Regions from separate parts of the Enterobacter sp. JH25 genome, predicted to be linked through region 1. Evidence: predicted binding sites of a transcription regulator. Region 1 holds the regulator's gene; the other holds the start of a gene.
The links. The regulator sigma-54, encoded in region 1, starts transcription at its own class of promoters, with help from an activator protein. The targets are predictions, from matches to a motif close to GTTGGCACANNTTTCGCTNT.
Positions count from the first base shown of each region.

Region 2: hypA (hydrogenase maturation nickel metallochaperone HypA) is a predicted target of sigma-54. The motif match lies at 2,144-2,163, and genes of this name have one in related genera.

Region 1 covers NZ_CP091319.1:4,122,370-4,131,233, forward strand. Annotated here, with positions in the region: gene mlaF (phospholipid ABC transporter ATP-binding protein MlaF) at 1-108, opposite strand, end outside; gene L2Y28_RS19840 (calcium/sodium antiporter) at 336-1,313, shown strand; gene kdsD (arabinose-5-phosphate isomerase KdsD) at 1,327-2,313, shown strand; gene kdsC (3-deoxy-manno-octulosonate-8-phosphatase KdsC) at 2,328-2,894, shown strand; gene lptC (LPS export ABC transporter periplasmic protein LptC) at 2,891-3,466, shown strand; gene lptA (lipopolysaccharide ABC transporter substrate-binding protein LptA) at 3,435-3,989, shown strand; gene lptB (LPS export ABC transporter ATP-binding protein) at 3,996-4,721, shown strand; gene rpoN (RNA polymerase factor sigma-54) at 4,769-6,202, shown strand; gene hpf (ribosome hibernation promoting factor) at 6,225-6,512, shown strand; gene ptsN (PTS IIA-like nitrogen regulatory protein PtsN) at 6,595-7,086, shown strand; gene rapZ (RNase adapter RapZ) at 7,132-7,986, shown strand; gene npr (PTS phosphocarrier protein NPr) at 7,983-8,255, shown strand; gene mtgA (monofunctional biosynthetic peptidoglycan transglycosylase) at 8,295-8,864, opposite strand, start outside.
Region 2 covers NZ_CP091319.1:3,571,190-3,580,053, reverse strand. Annotated here, with positions in the region: gene hypD (hydrogenase formation protein HypD) at 1-632, opposite strand, end outside; gene L2Y28_RS17125 (HypC/HybG/HupF family hydrogenase formation chaperone) at 636-908, opposite strand; gene hypB (hydrogenase nickel incorporation protein HypB) at 899-1,762, opposite strand; gene hypA (hydrogenase maturation nickel metallochaperone HypA) at 1,766-2,116, opposite strand; gene hycA (formate hydrogenlyase regulator HycA) at 2,327-2,791, shown strand; gene L2Y28_RS17105 (4Fe-4S dicluster domain-containing protein) at 2,865-3,473, shown strand; gene hycC (formate hydrogenlyase subunit 3) at 3,470-5,284, shown strand; gene L2Y28_RS17095 (respiratory chain complex I subunit 1 family protein) at 5,286-6,209, shown strand; gene hycE (formate hydrogenlyase subunit HycE) at 6,225-7,934, shown strand; gene L2Y28_RS17085 (formate hydrogenlyase complex iron-sulfur subunit) at 7,944-8,486, shown strand; gene L2Y28_RS17080 (NADH-quinone oxidoreductase subunit B family protein) at 8,486-8,864, shown strand, end outside.

The sequences.
Region 1 (8,864 bases):
GATTTTACCGCGCGGCACGGTCAGCGAAATATCATCAAATATCACCCGGTTGCCGCGAGAAAAACTGACGCCCCGGACATCGACTATATTCGCCATCGTTTGGCTCATTTATGGTTCCTTACTTACCTTGCTTCACTGCTGGCATGAAGCGTAAATCAGCCCTAAACCCCGCATTTTTACAGAATATTCACTATTGGGGTTAGCGAAAGCTGGCATTTGTTTTACTTTTCCGGCGCATAAAGTCAAAATTAGGAATTCGTCACGTCTCAGACTTCATCTGGCGCTAAAATTCGTGCGCAGTGGACCAGCGAGTATACCTGAAGAAAGGACTTTTGATGCTTTTAGCAACAGCACTGTTAATAATTGGTTTACTGTTGGTGGTCTACAGTGCTGACCGTTTGGTCTTTGCCGCATCCATTCTCTGTCGACTCATTGGCATGCCGCCCATCATTATTGGGATGACGGTGGTCAGTGTAGGCACATCGCTTCCTGAAATCATCGTTTCTGTTTCAGCCTCGTTGCATGGCCAGGTTGACCTCGCTATTGGCACTGCGATTGGCTCTAACATCGTCAATATCTTGCTGATTTTAGGCTTAGCCGCATTACTGCATCCATTTCGCGTACATTCCGATGTTTTGCGTCGTGAATTGCCGCTAATGTTAGTCGTCAGTCTGCTGGCAGGCTATGTGCTTTATGACGGGGTGCTGAGCGTCGGTGACGGTATATTCCTGCTCGCCCTGGCCGTGATCTGGTTGCTTTACAGCGTGAAGATCGCACGTCTGGCGGAAAAACAGGGTAATGATAGCCTCACGCGTGAGCATCTCGCCGAGCTGCCACGGGAAGGGACCTTACCCGTCGCCCTGCTGTGGCTGGGCGTCGCGCTGATTATAATGCCAATGGCCACGCGGATGGTGGTCGATAACGCGACGGTGCTGGCGAACGCGTTTGCGATGAGCGAACTGACAATCGGTCTGACGGTCATCGCCATCGGCACCAGCCTGCCAGAGCTGGCTACCGCCATCGCCGGGGCGCGTAAAGGGGAAGATGATATCGCCATTGGCAATATCATTGGTTCGAATATTTTCAATATCGCGATCGTGACGGGGCTGCCGGCATTAATCTCACCGGGGCCGTTTAACCCTATGGTCTTCACGCGCGATTACGGTGTGATGCTACTGGTCAGCGTAATTTTCGCCCTGCTCTGCTGGCGGCGAAAAGAGCAGATCGGCAAAGGCGCGGGCGCGCTGCTGACGGGTGGATTTATCGTATGGCTGGCGATGCTGTACTGGCTCTCGCCACTTCTCTCTGGGTAAACGGAAACGCATTATGTCGCAAATAGAATTGCAGCCGGGTTTTGACTTTCAGAAAGCAGGCAAAAACGTTCTGGAGATTGAACGTGAAGGTCTGGCGCAGTTAGATCAGTACATTAATCAGGATTTTAGTCTGGCCTGTGAGAAGATGTTCTACTGCGCCGGTAAAGTCGTGGTGATGGGGATGGGCAAATCCGGCCATATCGGGCGCAAAATGGCGGCGACCTTTGCCAGTACCGGCACGTCGTCATTCTTCGTTCATCCCGGTGAAGCCGCGCACGGTGACCTCGGCATGGTTACGCCGCAGGACGTGGTTATTGCGCTGTCCAACTCCGGGGAATCGAATGAAATCCTGGCGTTGATCCCGGTGCTGAAGCGTCTGCACGTACCGCTGATTTGCATGACCAGCCGCCCGGAAAGCAGCATGGCGCGTGCGGCAGATATTCACCTGTGCGTGAAGGTGCCGAAAGAAGCCTGTCCGCTGGGGCTGGCGCCGACCTCCAGCACAACCGCCGCGCTGGTGATGGGCGATGCCCTTGCCGTTGCGCTGCTGGAAGCCCGCGGTTTTACGCCTGAAGATTTCGCTCTGTCTCACCCCGGCGGCGCGCTCGGGCGCAAACTGCTGCTGCGGGTCAACGATATTATGCACACCGGGGATGAGATCCCGCACGTCAGCAAAGAGGCCTCTTTGCGCGACGCGTTACTGGAGATCACCCGTAAAAACCTGGGCATGACGGTTATCTGCGACGATCTGATGAAGATTCAGGGCATTTTCACCGACGGCGACCTGCGCCGGGTATTCGATATGGGTGTGGATGTCCGAACGCTGGGCATCGCTGATGTAATGACACCAGGCGGGATCCGCGTCCGTCCGGGCACGCTGGCGGTAGATGTACTGAACCTGATGCAGTCCCGTCATATTACCTCAGTGATGGTTGCCGATGGCGACCAACTGCTGGGTGTGGTACATATGCATGATCTGCTGCGCGCTGGCGTAGTGTAATGAAGGATAAGACAATGAGTAATGCGGGTGCATCCCTTGCAACCTGTTATGGCCCGGTGAGCGCCCACATGATGGCAAAGGCGGAAAATATCCGCCTGCTGATCCTCGATGTGGATGGTGTGCTCTCCGACGGTCTGATTTATATGGGCAATAACGGCGAAGAGCTGAAAGCCTTTAACGTTCGCGACGGTTACGGTATCCGCTGTGCGCTCACGTCCGGTATTGAAGTTGCAATCATCACCGGGCGGAAAGCTAAACTGGTAGAAGATCGGTGTGAAACGCTGGGCATTACCCATCTCTATCAGGGGCAGTCTGATAAGATGGTAGCCTTCCGGGATCTGTTGGGAAAACTGGCCATTGCACCAGAGAATGTGGCATACGTCGGGGATGATTTGATCGACTGGCCAGTCATGGCGGAGGTGGGTCTGAGCATCGCCGTGGCTGACGCGCACCCGCTGCTGATCCCGCGTGCTGATTATGTTACCCATATTCACGGTGGCCGCGGCGCCGTCCGCGAAGTCTGCGATCTGCTTCTGCTGGCGCAGGGCAAGCTTGATGAGGCGAAAGGGCAATCGATATGAGTAAAACCAGACGTTGGGTTATCATTCTGCTTGCGCTTGTCGCCCTGGTACTGATTGGCGTAAACCTCGCTGACCGCGAAGATACGCAAGCGGAAGTGGTTAACACGAGCGACCCGACCTATAAAAGCGATCACAGCGACACCGTGGTCTATAGCCCGGAAGGCGCGCTGAACTATCGCCTCGTTGCTCAGCATGTAGAATATTTTTCAGATGACGGTACTTCGTGGTTTACCCAACCGGTCATGACCACCTTTGATACGGACAAAGTGCCGACGTGGTCTATCAAGTCTGACCGGGCAAAACTGACAAATGACCGTATGCTTTACCTGTATGGTCACGTTGAAGTCAACGCCCTGACCGCTGACGCGCAACTGCGAAAAATTACGACGGATAACGCCCAGATCAACCTGGTCACCCAGGATGTCACGTCGCAGGATTTAGTCACCCTGTATGGCACAACATTTAATTCCAGCGGTTTAAGAATGCGCGGGAACTTACGCAGCAAAAACGCCGAGCTGATTGAAAAGGTTAGAACCTCCTATGAAATTCAAAACAAACAAACTCAGCCTTAAAGTTGTTATCGCCAGCGCGCTGCTGGCGGCCAGTCTTCCCGCGCTTGCTGTGACTGGCGACACCGAACAGCCGATTCATATTGAATCCGATACCCAGTCTCTGGATATGCAGGGTAACGTCGTCACCTTTACCGGCAACGTGGTCATGACCCAGGGCACCATCAAAATCAACGCCGACAAAGTGGTCGTTACCCGACCGGGCGGCGAGCAGGGCAAAGAGATTATCGATGGTTATGGCAACCCGGCCACCTTCTACCAGATGCAGGACAACGGCAAGCCGGTGAAAGGCCATGCCTCGCATATGCACTATGAACTGGCGAAGGATCTGGTCATCCTGACCGGTAATGCTTACCTGGAACAGCTGGACAGCAATATCAAAGGCGACAAGATCACTTATCTGGTGAAAGAGCAGAAAATGCAGGCCTCCAGTGAAAAAGGCAAACGCGTCACGACCGTTCTTGTGCCTTCGCAATTGCAGGACAAGAACAACGGCCAGGCTCCGGCACAGAAAAAGAGTAACTAATTCGTTATGGCAACTTTAACTGCAAAAAACCTCGCGAAAGCGTATAAGGGCCGCCGCGTCGTCGAAGATGTCAGTCTGACCGTCAACTCCGGCGAAATCGTGGGTTTGCTTGGCCCTAACGGGGCGGGTAAAACCACGACCTTCTACATGGTGGTGGGCATCGTCCCGCGTGACGCCGGCAACATCATCATCGATGATGAAGATATCAGCCTGCTGCCACTGCATGCCCGCGCGCGTCGTGGCATCGGCTATCTGCCGCAGGAAGCCTCCATCTTCCGCCGCTTAAGCGTGTTCGACAACCTAATGGCCGTGCTTCAGATCCGTGACGATCTGACCAGCGAGCAGCGCACTGACCGTGCGAACGAGCTGATGGAAGAGTTTCATATCGAACATCTGCGTGACAGCCTCGGTCAGGCGCTGTCAGGTGGTGAACGCCGCCGCGTTGAGATTGCGCGCGCGCTGGCAGCAAACCCGAAATTTATCCTGCTGGATGAACCGTTTGCGGGCGTTGACCCCATCTCCGTTATCGATATCAAACGTATTATTGAGCACCTGCGCGACAGCGGGCTTGGCGTGCTGATCACGGACCACAACGTTCGTGAAACGCTGGCCGTGTGTGAGCGCGCCTACATAGTGAGCCAGGGCCATCTGATTGCCCACGGTACGCCGCAGCAAATCCTCGAAGATGAGCATGTTAAGCGCGTGTACCTTGGGGAAGACTTCAGACTCTGATAGGGTAGAGGTTAAGTCACGCCGAACCGGAGAAAAACGCTCTGAACATGAAGCAAGGTTTGCAATTACGGCTCAGCCAGCAACTGGCCATGACGCCGCAGCTACAACAGGCAATCCGTCTGTTGCAGCTGTCCACGTTAGAACTCCAGCAGGAGCTCCAGCAGGCGCTGGACAGCAATCCGCTGCTGGAGCAAACCGATCTTCATGACGAGGTAGACGCTCAGCAGACGCAGGACACAGAAACGCTCGACTCCGTAGATGCGCTCGAACAGAAAGAGATGCCGGAGGAACTGCCGCTGGATGCCAGCTGGGATGAAATCTACACCGCGGGTACCCCTTCCGGGACGCGTGCAGATTACCAGGACGATGAACTCCCGGTCTACCAGGGCGAAACTACCCAGTCGCTTCAGGACTACCTGATGTGGCAGGTGGAGCTGACGCCTTTCTCCGATACCGATCGCGCCATTGCCACCTCGATTGTCGATGCCGTTGACGACACGGGCTATTTGACCGTGACGCTGGACGAGATTCTGGAAAGCATCGGCGATGACGAGATTGAACTGGAAGAGATCGAAGCCGTCCTGAAACGCGTTCAGCGTTTCGACCCGATTGGCGTCGCCGCGAAAGATCTGCGCGACTGCCTTCTGATCCAGCTTTCGCAGTTTGCCAAAGAGACACCGTGGATTGACGAAGCCCGGCTCATCATCAGCGAGCATCTGGATTTGCTGGCAAATCACGACTTCCGCACCCTGATGCGCGTCACGCGCCTCAAAGAAGAGGTGCTGAAGGAAGCGGTGAATCTGATCCAGTCACTCGATCCGCGTCCGGGGCAATCTATCCAGACCAGCGAACCGGAATACGTTATTCCTGATGTGCTGGTGAGAAAACACAATGGCCGCTGGGTCGTTGAACTGAACGCCGACAGCATTCCTCGCCTGCAAATCAACCAGCAATACGCCTCCATGTGCACCAGCGCCCGTAACGACGCTGATAATCAATACATTCGCAGCAACCTTCAGGAAGCACGCTGGTTGATTAAGAGTCTGGAAAGCCGTAATGACACGCTGCTGCGCGTCAGCCGCTGTATTGTCGAACAGCAGCAGGCATTCTTTGAGCAGGGCGAAGAATTTATGAAACCGATGGTGCTGGCGGACATCGCCCAGGCCGTCGAGATGCATGAATCAACCATTTCCCGCGTGACCACGCAGAAGTATCTGCACAGCCCACGCGGTATTTTTGAGCTTAAGTATTTCTTCTCCAGCCACGTGAACACCGAAGGCGGCGGCGAAGCCTCGTCAACAGCTATTCGCGCACTGGTGAAGAAGTTGATCGCCGCGGAGAACCCCGCGAAGCCACTCAGTGACAGTAAGTTAACCACCATGCTGTCCGATCAGGGTATTATGGTGGCACGCCGTACTGTCGCGAAGTATCGAGAGTCTTTATCCATTCCGCCGTCTAACCAGCGTAAACAACTGGTTTGACACAACCGATAAGGAAGACACTATGCAGCTCAATATCACCGGACATAACGTCGAAATTACTGAGGCTTTACGCGATTTTGTAAACGCTAAGTTCGCGAAACTCGAGCAGTATTTCGAGAGGATCAACCAGGTCTATGTTGTGTTGAAAGTGGAGAAAGTGACGCATATCTCGGATGCGACCCTGCACGTCAACGGAGGGGAACTTCATGCCAGTGCGGAAGGGCAAGACATGTACGCGGCTATCGACGGCTTGATTGATAAGCTTGCGAGACAGCTCAATAAACATAAAGATAAACTGAAACAACACTAATTGTCCGGGCAGTTAACGGGTGCAGGACGGCCTGTTGTGAAACACAACAGGCCATTTGTACAGTTAGCGCTTAGGTGAAATTATGATAAACAACGATTCCGCTCTTCAACTGAGCAATGTCCTTAACCAGGATTGTACCCGCAGTGGCGTTCACTGCCAGAGCAAAAAACGTGCGCTGGAAATCATCAGTGAGCTGGCCGCAAAACAGCTGGGTCTGCCGCCGCAGATCGTGTTTGAAGCCATTCTGACCCGTGAAAAAATGGGCAGTACCGGCATCGGCAATGGCATTGCGATCCCGCATGGCAAGCTGGAAGAAGATACGCTGCGTGCCGTGGGGGTGTTTGTGCAACTGGAAACGCCTATCGCTTTTGACGCCATCGATAACCAGCCTGTGGATCTGCTCTTCGCGCTGCTGGTTCCTGCCGATCAGACCAAAACCCACCTGCACACGCTGTCGCTGGTTGCCAAACGTCTGGCGGATAAAACCATTTGTCGTCGACTGCGCTCAGCTCAAAGTGATGAAGAGCTTTATCAAATTATCACTGAAGCAGAAGGCAATCAGGATGAGGCATAATCGGGAAAGGGCCTTCAGAACGGCAGCCCTGAGGAGAAACGGAAAATGGTGCTGATGATCGTCAGCGGTCGTTCGGGGTCCGGGAAGTCCGTGGCCCTGCGCGCGCTGGAAGACATGGGATTTTACTGCGTAGATAACCTGCCGGTAGTGCTGTTACCCGATCTGGCGCGGACGCTGGCGGACAGGCAAATCTCTGCCGCCGTCAGTATTGACGTGCGTAACATGCCGGAATCGCCGGAAATCTTCGAGCAGGCAATGAACAGTCTGCCGGAGTGCTTCTCGCCTCAGCTCTTGTTCCTGGATGCTGACCGCAACACGCTGATCCGCCGTTACAGCGATACACGTCGTTTGCATCCGCTCTCGAGTAAAAATCTTTCGCTGGAAAGCGCCATTGATAAAGAGAGCGATCTGCTTGAGCCGCTGCGTTCCCGGGCCGACCTGATTGTCGACACTTCAGAAATGTCCGTCCACGAGCTGGCGGAAATGCTGCGTACTCGCTTACTCGGCAAGCGCGAGCGCGAACTGACGATGGTGTTTGAATCCTTCGGCTTTAAGCACGGTATCCCTATCGATGCGGATTACGTTTTTGATGTGCGTTTCCTGCCGAACCCACACTGGGATCCGAAACTGCGTCCGATGACCGGTCTGGATAAGCCGGTGGCGGCGTTCCTCGACCGACACACAGAAGTACACAATTTTATCTACCAGACGCGAAGCTACCTTGAGCTATGGTTACCTATGCTGGAGACAAACAATCGTAGCTATCTGACGGTGGCGATTGGCTGTACCGGCGGTAAACATCGTTCGGTCTACATTGCCGAACAGCTGGCCGATTACTTCCGCTCACGCGGGAAGAACGTTCAGTCCCGTCATCGCACGCTGGAAAAACGTAAAACATGACCGTAAAACAGACCGTCGAAATCACCAATAAGCTGGGCATGCATGCGCGCCCGGCGATGAAGCTGTTTGAACTGATGCAGGGTTTTGATGCTGAGGTGCTGCTGCGCAACGATGAGGGAACCGAGGCAGAAGCCAACAGCGTGATTGCGCTGCTGATGCTGGATTCTGCCAAAGGCCGCCAGATTGAAGTTGAAGCCACCGGCCCGCAGGAAGAAGAAGCGCTGGCGGCAGTGATTGCCCTGTTTAACGCCGGGTTTGACGAAGATTAACGTTCGCCACGTCGGCGGGTAGCGCTGCGCTTACCCGCTTTACATAAGATTATTTCGCTCCATAAACCCTTCCCCACCCAGCTGACGCATCTGGCGCATAATCCACGCCTGGCGGCTTCGCACGTAGCCTGACGGCGCGCTGGCCTTAAAACGCAGCGGGTTCGGCAGCACGGCGGCAAGCAGTGCCGCTTCGGACATAGTCAGCCTGCTGGCGGGCTTGCCAAAATAGCGCTGCGATGCCGATTCGACGCCAAACACGCCGTCACCAAACTCCGCGATATTCAGGTAGACGGTCAAAATGCGTTTTTTGCTCCACACCGTCTCGACGCCCAGCGTCAGCCCGGCCTCCAGCCCTTTTCTCACCCAGCTGCGACCGTCCCATAAGAACAGATTTTTTACCGTCTGCTGAGAAAGCGTCGACGCACCGCGGACGCGGTTTTCATGACGTTCATTATGATCCAGCGCCTTCTCGATAGCCGCCACGTCAAAACCCCAGTGCTCCGGGAATTTCTGATCTTCTGCCGCAATGACCGCCAGCCCCATCCACGGGGAGATTTCATCCATGCCGACCCAGTCTGAGTGGGCAACATAGCCAAAATCACCCGAGAG
Region 2 (8,864 bases), 550 kb from region 1:
TAGGCTTCTGTGCCGATCACCATGCTGACGTGGCCTGGCGCCAGAAACGCGTCGATACCGTTATCCGGCGCTTCAAGCAGGCTGCGCAGCGTGGGAATAAGCGTGATGTGCTGGCAGAAAAAGTAAAAGTTAGTGACGTTGCGGGCTTTCGCCTGCTGGAGGGTAATGGCGGTGGCGGGCATGGTGGTTTCAAAACCCAGCCCGAAAAAGACGACCTTACGCTCAGGATTAGCCATCGCCAGCGTCAGGGCATCCATCGGTGAGTAGACGATCCGCACGTCCGCGCCGCGCGCCTTCGCCTGGAGCAGCGAGCCATTTTTTCCCGGTACGCGCATGGCGTCGCCAAAGGTGCAAAAAATCACACCGGGACGGCTGGCGATGTCGAGACAGCTGTCGATGCGCCCCATCGGCAGCACGCACACCGGGCAGCCGGGGCCGTGGATAAACTCGATGTTCTCCGGCAGCAGCTGGTCGAGGCCAAATTTAAAGATGGTGTGGGTGTGTCCGCCGCACACCTCCATGATCCGCAGCGGTTTTTCTTTCGTGTAGTCCAGCAGGGACGCGCGGGTTTTCAGGCGATCGATAAGCTGCAACACCTGCTCAGGCGCGCGATATTCATCAACGTAACGCATGTGTTATCGCTCCTCGCCATACAGCAGGGCGCCTACGTCCGGCTCGACGTCAAACATATTCTGTAGCGCGTCCAGCGTATCGCGGGCTTCTTCCTCATTAATCACGCTCATGGCAAACCCCACGTGGACCAGCACCCACTGGCCGAGACGCGATGCGCCGGTCTCATCGTGGCTGCCCACCAGCGTCAGATCGACATCGCGCAGGATGCCGCAGACCTCCACTTTGGCCTGATTGCCGTCGATCGAATGAATTTTTCCGGGGACGCCTATGCACATCGTTCGCTCTCCAGCCAGTTCAGCCAGGCATCCATCCCGTCGCCGTGCGTGGCGGAAACCAGCAGGATCTCAATGTCCGGGTTCACTTCCCGGGCGTAAGCCAGGCACTTATCCACGTCGAAATTCAGGTACGGCAGCAGGTCGACTTTGTTCAGCAGCATGAGGGAGGCGGCGGCAAACATATGTGGATACTTCAGCGGCTTGTCTTCCCCTTCGGTCACGGAGAGCACCGCCACTTTATGCCGCTCGCCAAGGTCGAAGCTTGCCGGGCAGACCAGGTTGCCGACGTTTTCAATAAACAGGATGCCGTTGTTCGCCAGCGGCAGGCGCGGGGCGGCGTCGGCAATCATCTGCGCGTCCAGGTGGCAGCCCTTGCCGGTGTTGACCTGAATCGCGGGCGTACCGGTTTCGCGGATGCGCGCCGCGTCGTTTACCGTTTGCTGATCGCCTTCGATAACGGCGCAGGAGACACGTTTATTCAGTCGTTTGAGGGTTTCGGTCAGCAGGGTGGTTTTACCGGAGCCGGGGCTGGAGACCAGGTTCAGTACCAGCTGTTGACGGGCGGCAAAGCGGGCACGATTGCGGGCGGCGAGCTGGTTATTTTTGTCCAGCACATTGATCTCCACCTCCAGCATCTCGCGCTGGCTGATGCCCGGCGCGTGGGTGCCTGCTTCGCCGTGGCCGTAATGCAGGTCGCCCGCGTCTGAACGCTGCGGCGCAAAGGTGATGCCGGTCAGTGCCGCCGCGGGACGCGGGGCAGGAGAAAAGGGTGCGGAGCGAAACGCGGAGTGGGGACGGTGTTCATCCCCTTCTATATACAGGTTGCCTTCAGCGCAACCGCAGGTACTACACATACATTACTCCTTCTCGATTTCGAGGCGTTGGATCTGCATACCGTCATCCGCCACGATGCGCAGCCCGCTGCTCTGGCACTGCGGACAGCGCTGTACCTTCGATGACAGCAGCGTGACGTACTGCTGACACTGCTCGCACCAGCACTCCGCCTGCTGCTCCTCGATATGCAGTGCGCAACCCTCCGCCAGCGTGCCGCGGCACACCAGCTCAAAACAGAAGGTGAGGGCGCTGGTCTCGACGCAGGAAAACGCCCCGACCTTCAGCCAGACGCCGGTCACGCGCTTCGCATGGTTCTGCACAGCCTGCTGTTCGATAAGTTCCAGTGCCCGCTGGCAGAGGGTGATTTCGTGCATGACGCCTCCTTAATGAATTGCCCCTTTAATGCAATAACAGTGCCAGCTTGATTTGCGTTACGGCGTGACGATGTCAACGCTGTCGAAATGACACGTCGACACCGCAGCGGTGACAGTGCGCATCTCTTTAAAATCCATTTAAATCAATAAATTAAAAACTGGCACGAAATCTGCTTAACAGCCGCTAACTCCATTAACCGGATACCTTTTATGACTATTTGGGAAATTAGCGAAAAAGCGGATTACATCGCGCAACGTCATCAGCAGCTTCAGGATCAGTGGCACCTCTACTGCAACTCTCTGATTCAGGGGATCACCCTCTCAAAAGCCCGTCTGCACCATGCCATGAGCTGCGCGGCGCAGGGGGATATGCGCTTTGTGTTGTTTGGACACTTCACGATTTTTGTCACCCTGGCGGAGAGCTTCAACAGCCACACCATTGAGTATTACGTTGAGACAAAAGAGGGTGAAAAACAGTGTATTGCGAAAGCCCAACTGATGGCCGACGGCATGGTGGACGGTCACGTCAGCACCCGCGATCGCCAGCAGGTGCTGGAGCACTATCTGGAGAAAATCGCGCCGGTTTATAACGGCCTCTACGCTGCCGTTGAGCACGATCAGCCGATCAACCTGAAACAGCTGATCGACGGAAAATCCTCCGCGAACGTGGCCTGAAAAGCGAGTGTCGAGAAGTGTCGATAAGACAGTTTTTTTTCGTCAAAAATGACCATCACCAGAGGATGACCCGGTGAACCGTTTTGTAATTGCTGACTCGACGGTCTGTATTGGCTGTCGAACCTGTGAGGCGGCGTGCTCGGAAACACACCGCCTGCACGGGCTACAGTCCATGCCGCGCCTGCGCGTCATGCGTAATGAGAAAGAGTCTGCCCCGCAGCTCTGTCACCACTGTGAAGACGCGCCATGCGCGGGCGTCTGTCCCGTCAATGCCATCACCCGCGTTGACGGCGCGGTACAGCTGAACGAAAGCCTGTGCGTGAGCTGCAAGCTGTGCGGCATCGCCTGTCCGTTTGGCGCCATTGAGTTTTCCGGCAGCCGTCCGCTGCATATTCCGGCGAATGCCAACACCCCGAAAGCGCCGCCTGCGCCGCCGGCACCGGCACGCGTGAGCACGCTGCTGGACTGGGTGCCGGGCATTCGCGCCGTCGCGGTGAAGTGCGACCTGTGCAGCTTCGATGAACAAGGTCCGGCCTGCGTGCGCACCTGTCCGACCAAAGCGTTAATTCTGGTTAATATTCGCGACATCGCCCGCACCAGCAAACGCAAGCGCGAGCTGACCATCAATACTGACGTCGGCGATCTTTCGCTGCTGCGGGCGCTTAACGAGGGGGCGAAATGAACGCGATAGTTATGATGACCAGCGGCGTGGCCTGGTTTGCCACCGCCGCTGTCCTGGCGCTGCTCCTCTCCTTCCATAAAACGCTGAGCGGCTGGATCGCCGGTATCGGCGGAGCGGTCGGCAGCCTGATGACGCTGGCGGCGGGCGGCGTTGTCCTGATCGACGGCCAATCCGTCGACACCCTCATCCCGCTGATCCACCACGCCGTTGAGCTTACGCCGCTAAATGCCATCTGGCTGGTCACCTTTGGTCTGTGTGGGCTGTTTATCAGCCTGTTTAATATCGACTGGCACCGCCATCAGCACACCAACGCCAACGGCCTGCTGGTCAACCTGTTGATGGCCGCCGCGGTCTGCACTGTTGTCGCCAGCAACCTCGGCGCGCTGGTGGTGATGGCTGAAATCATGGCCCTGTGCGGCGTGTTCCTGACCGGATGCAGCGCCTCCGGCAAGCTGTGGTTTGCGCTCGGACGACTCGGCACGCTGCTGCTGGCGCTGGCCTGCTGGCTGGTGTGGCAGCGTTTCGGCACGCTGGACTTTGCCGTGCTTAACGGCCAGCCGCTGGGGAATGACGTCTGGCTGTTGGGCGTAGTCGGTTTTGGCCTGCTGGCCGGGATTATCCCGCTGCACGGCTGGGTGCCGCAGGCGCATGCTAATGCCTCGGCCCCGGCTGCCGCGCTGTTCTCCACCGTGGTGATGAAGGTCGGTCTGTTCGGCATCCTGACGATAACCCTGACGGGCGGCCAGCCGCCGCTGTGGTGGGGCGTGGCGCTGCTGATTGCGGGGATGATCACCGCATTTGTCGGCGGGCTGTACGCCCTGATGGAGCATAACATCCAGCGCCTGCTGGCGTACCACACCCTGGAGAATATCGGCATCATCCTGCTCGGCATGGGCGCGGGTGTCAGCGGGCTGGCGCTCAACCAGCCGGCGCTGATTGCCGCCGGGTTTATTGGCGGTCTGTATCACCTTATCAACCACAGCCTGTTTAAAAGCACCCTGTTCCTCGGCGCGGGCAGCGTCTGGTTTCGCACCGGGCACCGCGATATTGAAAAGCTCGGCGGGATTGGCAAAAAAATGCCCGTCATTTCGCTGGCGATGCTGGTCGGGCTGATGGCGATGGCCGCGCTGCCGCCGCTGAACGGCTTTGCCGGGGAGTGGGTGATCTATCAATCCTTCTTCGCGCTCGGCCAGAGCGACGCGTTTATCGCGCGGCTGCTCGGCCCGCTGCTGGCGGTTGGGCTGGCGATTACCGGGGCACTGGCGGTGATGTGTATGGCGAAGGTTTACGGCGTCACCTTCCTGGGCGCGCCGCGCACCCGCGAAGCGGAAAACGCCTGTTGCGCCCCGGTGCTGATGGCCACCAGCGTGGTCGCGCTGGCGCTGTGCTGTATCGCAGGTGGGGTTGCCGCGCCGTGGCTGCTGCCGCTTCTGGGCCACGCCATTCCGCTGCCGCTGGCTACGGCGCATACCGTCGTGTCCCAGCCGATGATGGCGATGCTGCTGATTGCCGCGCCGCTCCTGCCGTTCGTGCTGATGCTGTTCTTCAGACGCGACCGTCTCGCCTCCCGCTCGCGCGGCGCGGCGTGGGCCTGCGGCTACGAACACGAGCAGTCGATGGTCATCACCGCCCACGGTTTCGCCATGCCGGTGAAGGAGAACTTCGCCGCCGTGCTGAAGCTGCGCCACTGGCTGAACCCGGTGGGCTGGGTGCCGGGCTGGCAGAGCGCCGCCGTGCCCGTGCTGTTCCGCCGCCTGGCGCTGATCGAGCTGGCGGTGCTGGTGGTGATTGTCATTTCACGAGGAGCCTGACATGAGTTTGTTACTGGCAATACTTCAGGCGCTGGTGCTGTTCGCCGCCGCGCCGCTGCTGTCGGGCATCACGCGCGTGGCGCGCGCCCGGCTACACAACCGTCGCGGGCCTGGCGTGCTCCAGGAGTACCGCGATCTCTTCAAGCTGCTCTCCCGTCAGAGCGTCGCGCCGGATGCCTCAGGTTGGGTGTTCCGCCTGACGCCGTTCGTGATGGTCGGCGTGATGCTGACCATCGCCACCGCGCTGCCGGTAGTGACGGTGGGCTCGCCGCTGCCCGTGCTTGGCGATCTGATTACGCTGATCTACCTCTTCGCCATCGCGCGTTTCTTCTTTGCGATTGCGGGCCTGGACACCGGCAGCCCGTTTACGGGTATCGGCGCCAGTCGCGAGGCGATGCTCGGCGTGCTGGTTGAGCCAATTCTGCTGCTGGGTCTGTGGGTCGCCGCGCAGGTTGCTGGCTCGACCCACATCAGTTTCATCACCGACACCGTTTACCACTGGCCGGTTTCACGTTCGCTCCCGCTGGTGCTGGCGCTCTGCGCCTGCGCGTTCGCCACCTTTATCGAGATGGGCAAGCTGCCGTTCGATCTCGCGGAAGCGGAGCAGGAATTGCAGGAGGGGCCACTCACCGAGTACAGCGGCTACGGCTTTGCGGTGCTGAAGTGGGGCATCAGCCTCAAGCAGCTGGTGGTGTTGCAGATGTTCGTCGGCGTTTTCTTCCCGTGGGGGCAGATGACGCACTTCTCTGCGGGCGGCCTGCTGCTGGCCGTTGTGGTGGCTGCGCTCAAGCTGCTTATCGGCGTGCTGGTGATTGCCCTGTTTGAAAACAGCATGGCGCGCCTGCGTTTTGTCGAAACGTCACGCATTACCTGGGCTGGTTTTGGTTTTGCATTTTTAGCGTTCGTCTCCTTGCTGGTGGCGTGATTAAAGAGAGTGTTTATGTCTGAAGAAAAGAAAGGTCAGCAGTATCTCGCCGCGTTGCATCAGGCTTTCCCGGGCGTGGTGCTGGAGGAGTCCTGGCAAACCAAAGACCAGGTAACCGTCACCATTAAGGTGAACTATCTGCCGGAAGTGGTGGAGTTTCTCTACTACCAGCAGGGCGGCTGGCTGTCGGTGCTGTTCGGCAACGACGAGCGTCAGCTGTGCGGCAACTATGCGGTGTACTACGTGATGTCGATGGAGCAGGGCGAGAAGTGCTGGCTCACCGTGCGCGTCGAAGTTGACCCGAACAAGCCGGAGTACCCGTCCGTCACGCCGCGCGTACCCGCCGCCGTCTGGGGCGAGCGCGAAGTGCGCGACATGTACGGCCTGGTGCCGGTTGGTCTGCCTGACGAGCGTCGTCTGGTGCTGCCGGACGACTGGCCGGATGAACTCTATCCACTGCGCAAGGACAGCATGGACTACCGCCAGCGTCCGGCCCCGACAACCGACAGCGAAACCTACGAGTTCATCAACGAGCTGGGCAGCAAGAAGAATAATGTGGTGCCGATCGGCCCGCTGCACGTCACCTCTGACGAACCGGGCCACTTCCGCCTGTTCGTCGACGGCGAAAACATTATCGACGCCGACTACCGCCTGTTCTACGTCCACCGCGGCATGGAGAAGCTGGCGGAGACCCGCATGGGCTACAACGAAGTCACGTTTCTTTCTGACCGCGTGTGCGGCATCTGCGGCTTTGCCCACAGCACCGCCTACACCACCTCGGTGGAGAACGGCATGGGGATCGTGGTGCCGGAACGCGCGCAGATGATCCGCGCCATTCTGCTGGAGGTGGAACGCCTGCACTCACACCTGCTGAACCTCGGCCTGGCCTGCCACTTCGTCGGCTTTGACTCCGGGTTTATGCAGTTCTTCCGCGTGCGTGAGGCATCAATGAAGATGGCGGAGATCCTCACCGGGGCGCGTAAAACCTACGGCCTGAACCTGATCGGCGGGATCCGCCGCGACCTGCTGAAAGACGACATGATCCAGACCCGCCAGCTGGCGCAGCAGATGCGCCGCGACGTGCAGGAGCTGGTGGACATGCTGCTCAGCACGCCAAACATCGAGCAGCGCACCGTCGGGATTGGTCGTCTTGACCCGGAAATCGCCCGCGACTTCAGCAACGTCGGTCCAATGGTGCGCGCCAGCGGCCACGCCCGCGACACCCGCGCCGATCACCCGTTCGTCGGCTACGGCCTGCTGCCGATGACCGTGCACAGCGAGCAGGGCTGCGACGTCATCTCCCGCCTGAAGGTGCGCATCAACGAGGTGTTTACTGCGCTGAACATGATCGACTACGGCCTCGATAACCTGCCGGGCGGCCCGCTGATGGTTGAAGGCTTCACCTACATTCCAAACCGCTTTGCCCTCGGATTCGCCGAAGCGCCGCGCGGGGATGACATTCACTGGAGCATGACCGGCGACAACCAGAAGCTCTACCGCTGGCGCTGCCGTGCGGCGACCTACGCCAACTGGCCAACCCTGCGCTACATGCTGCGCGGTAACACCGTCTCTGACGCGCCGCTGATCATCGGCAGCCTCGACCCGTGCTACTCCTGCACCGACCGCATGACCGTCGTGGACGTGCGCAAGAAGAAAAGCCAGGTGGTGCCCTACAAAGAGCTTGAGCGCTACAGCATCGAGCGTAAGAACTCGCCGCTGAAATAAGGACTCGTCATGTTTACCTTTATCAAAAAAGTGATCAAAACCGGCGCGCAGACCAGCAGTTATCCGCTGGAGCCGATGCCGGTGGATAAAAACTTTCGCGGCAAGCCGGAGCACAACCCGCAGCAGTGCATCGGCTGCGCGGCCTGCGTCAACGCCTGCCCGTCGAATGCCTTAACGGTGGAAACGGACCTGAAAACCGGCGAGCTGGCCTGGCAGTTTAACCTCGGGCGCTGCATCTTCTGCGGCCGCTGCGAGGAGGTCTGCCCGACGGTAGCCATTCGCCTGTCTCAGGAGTACGAGCTGGCGGTGTGGAAAAAAGAGGATTTCCTCCAGCAGTCGCGCTTTGCGCTGTGCAACTGCCGCGTCTGCAAGCGTCCGTTCGCCGTGCAAAAAGAGATCGACTACGCCATCGCGCTGCTGAAGCACAACGGCGACGTGCGTGCGGAGCATCACCGTGAAAGCTTCGAAACCTGCCCGGAGTGCAAACGTCAGAAATGCCTGCTGCCGTCTGACCGCATCGATTTAACCCGTCATATGAGAGAGGCCAGCTGATGGAAAACTTACTCGGCCCGCGCGACGCTAACGGCATTCCGGTGCCGCTGACGGTGGAGGAGTCCATCGCCAGCATGAAGGCGTCGCTGCTGAAAAAAATCAAACGCTCGGCCTACGTCTATCGCGTGGACTGCGGCGGCTGCAACGGCTGTGAGATCGAAATCTTCGCCACCCTGTCACCGCTGTTTGACGCCGAACGCTTCGGCATCAAAGTGGTGCCGTCCCCGCGCCACGCGGATATCCTGCTGTTCACCGGCGCGGTCACCCGCGCGATGCGCTCGCCTGCGCTGCGCGCCTGGCAGTCTGCGCCGGATCCGAAAATCTGCATCTCCTACGGCGCCTGCGGCAACAGCGGCGGCATCTTCCACGATCTTTACT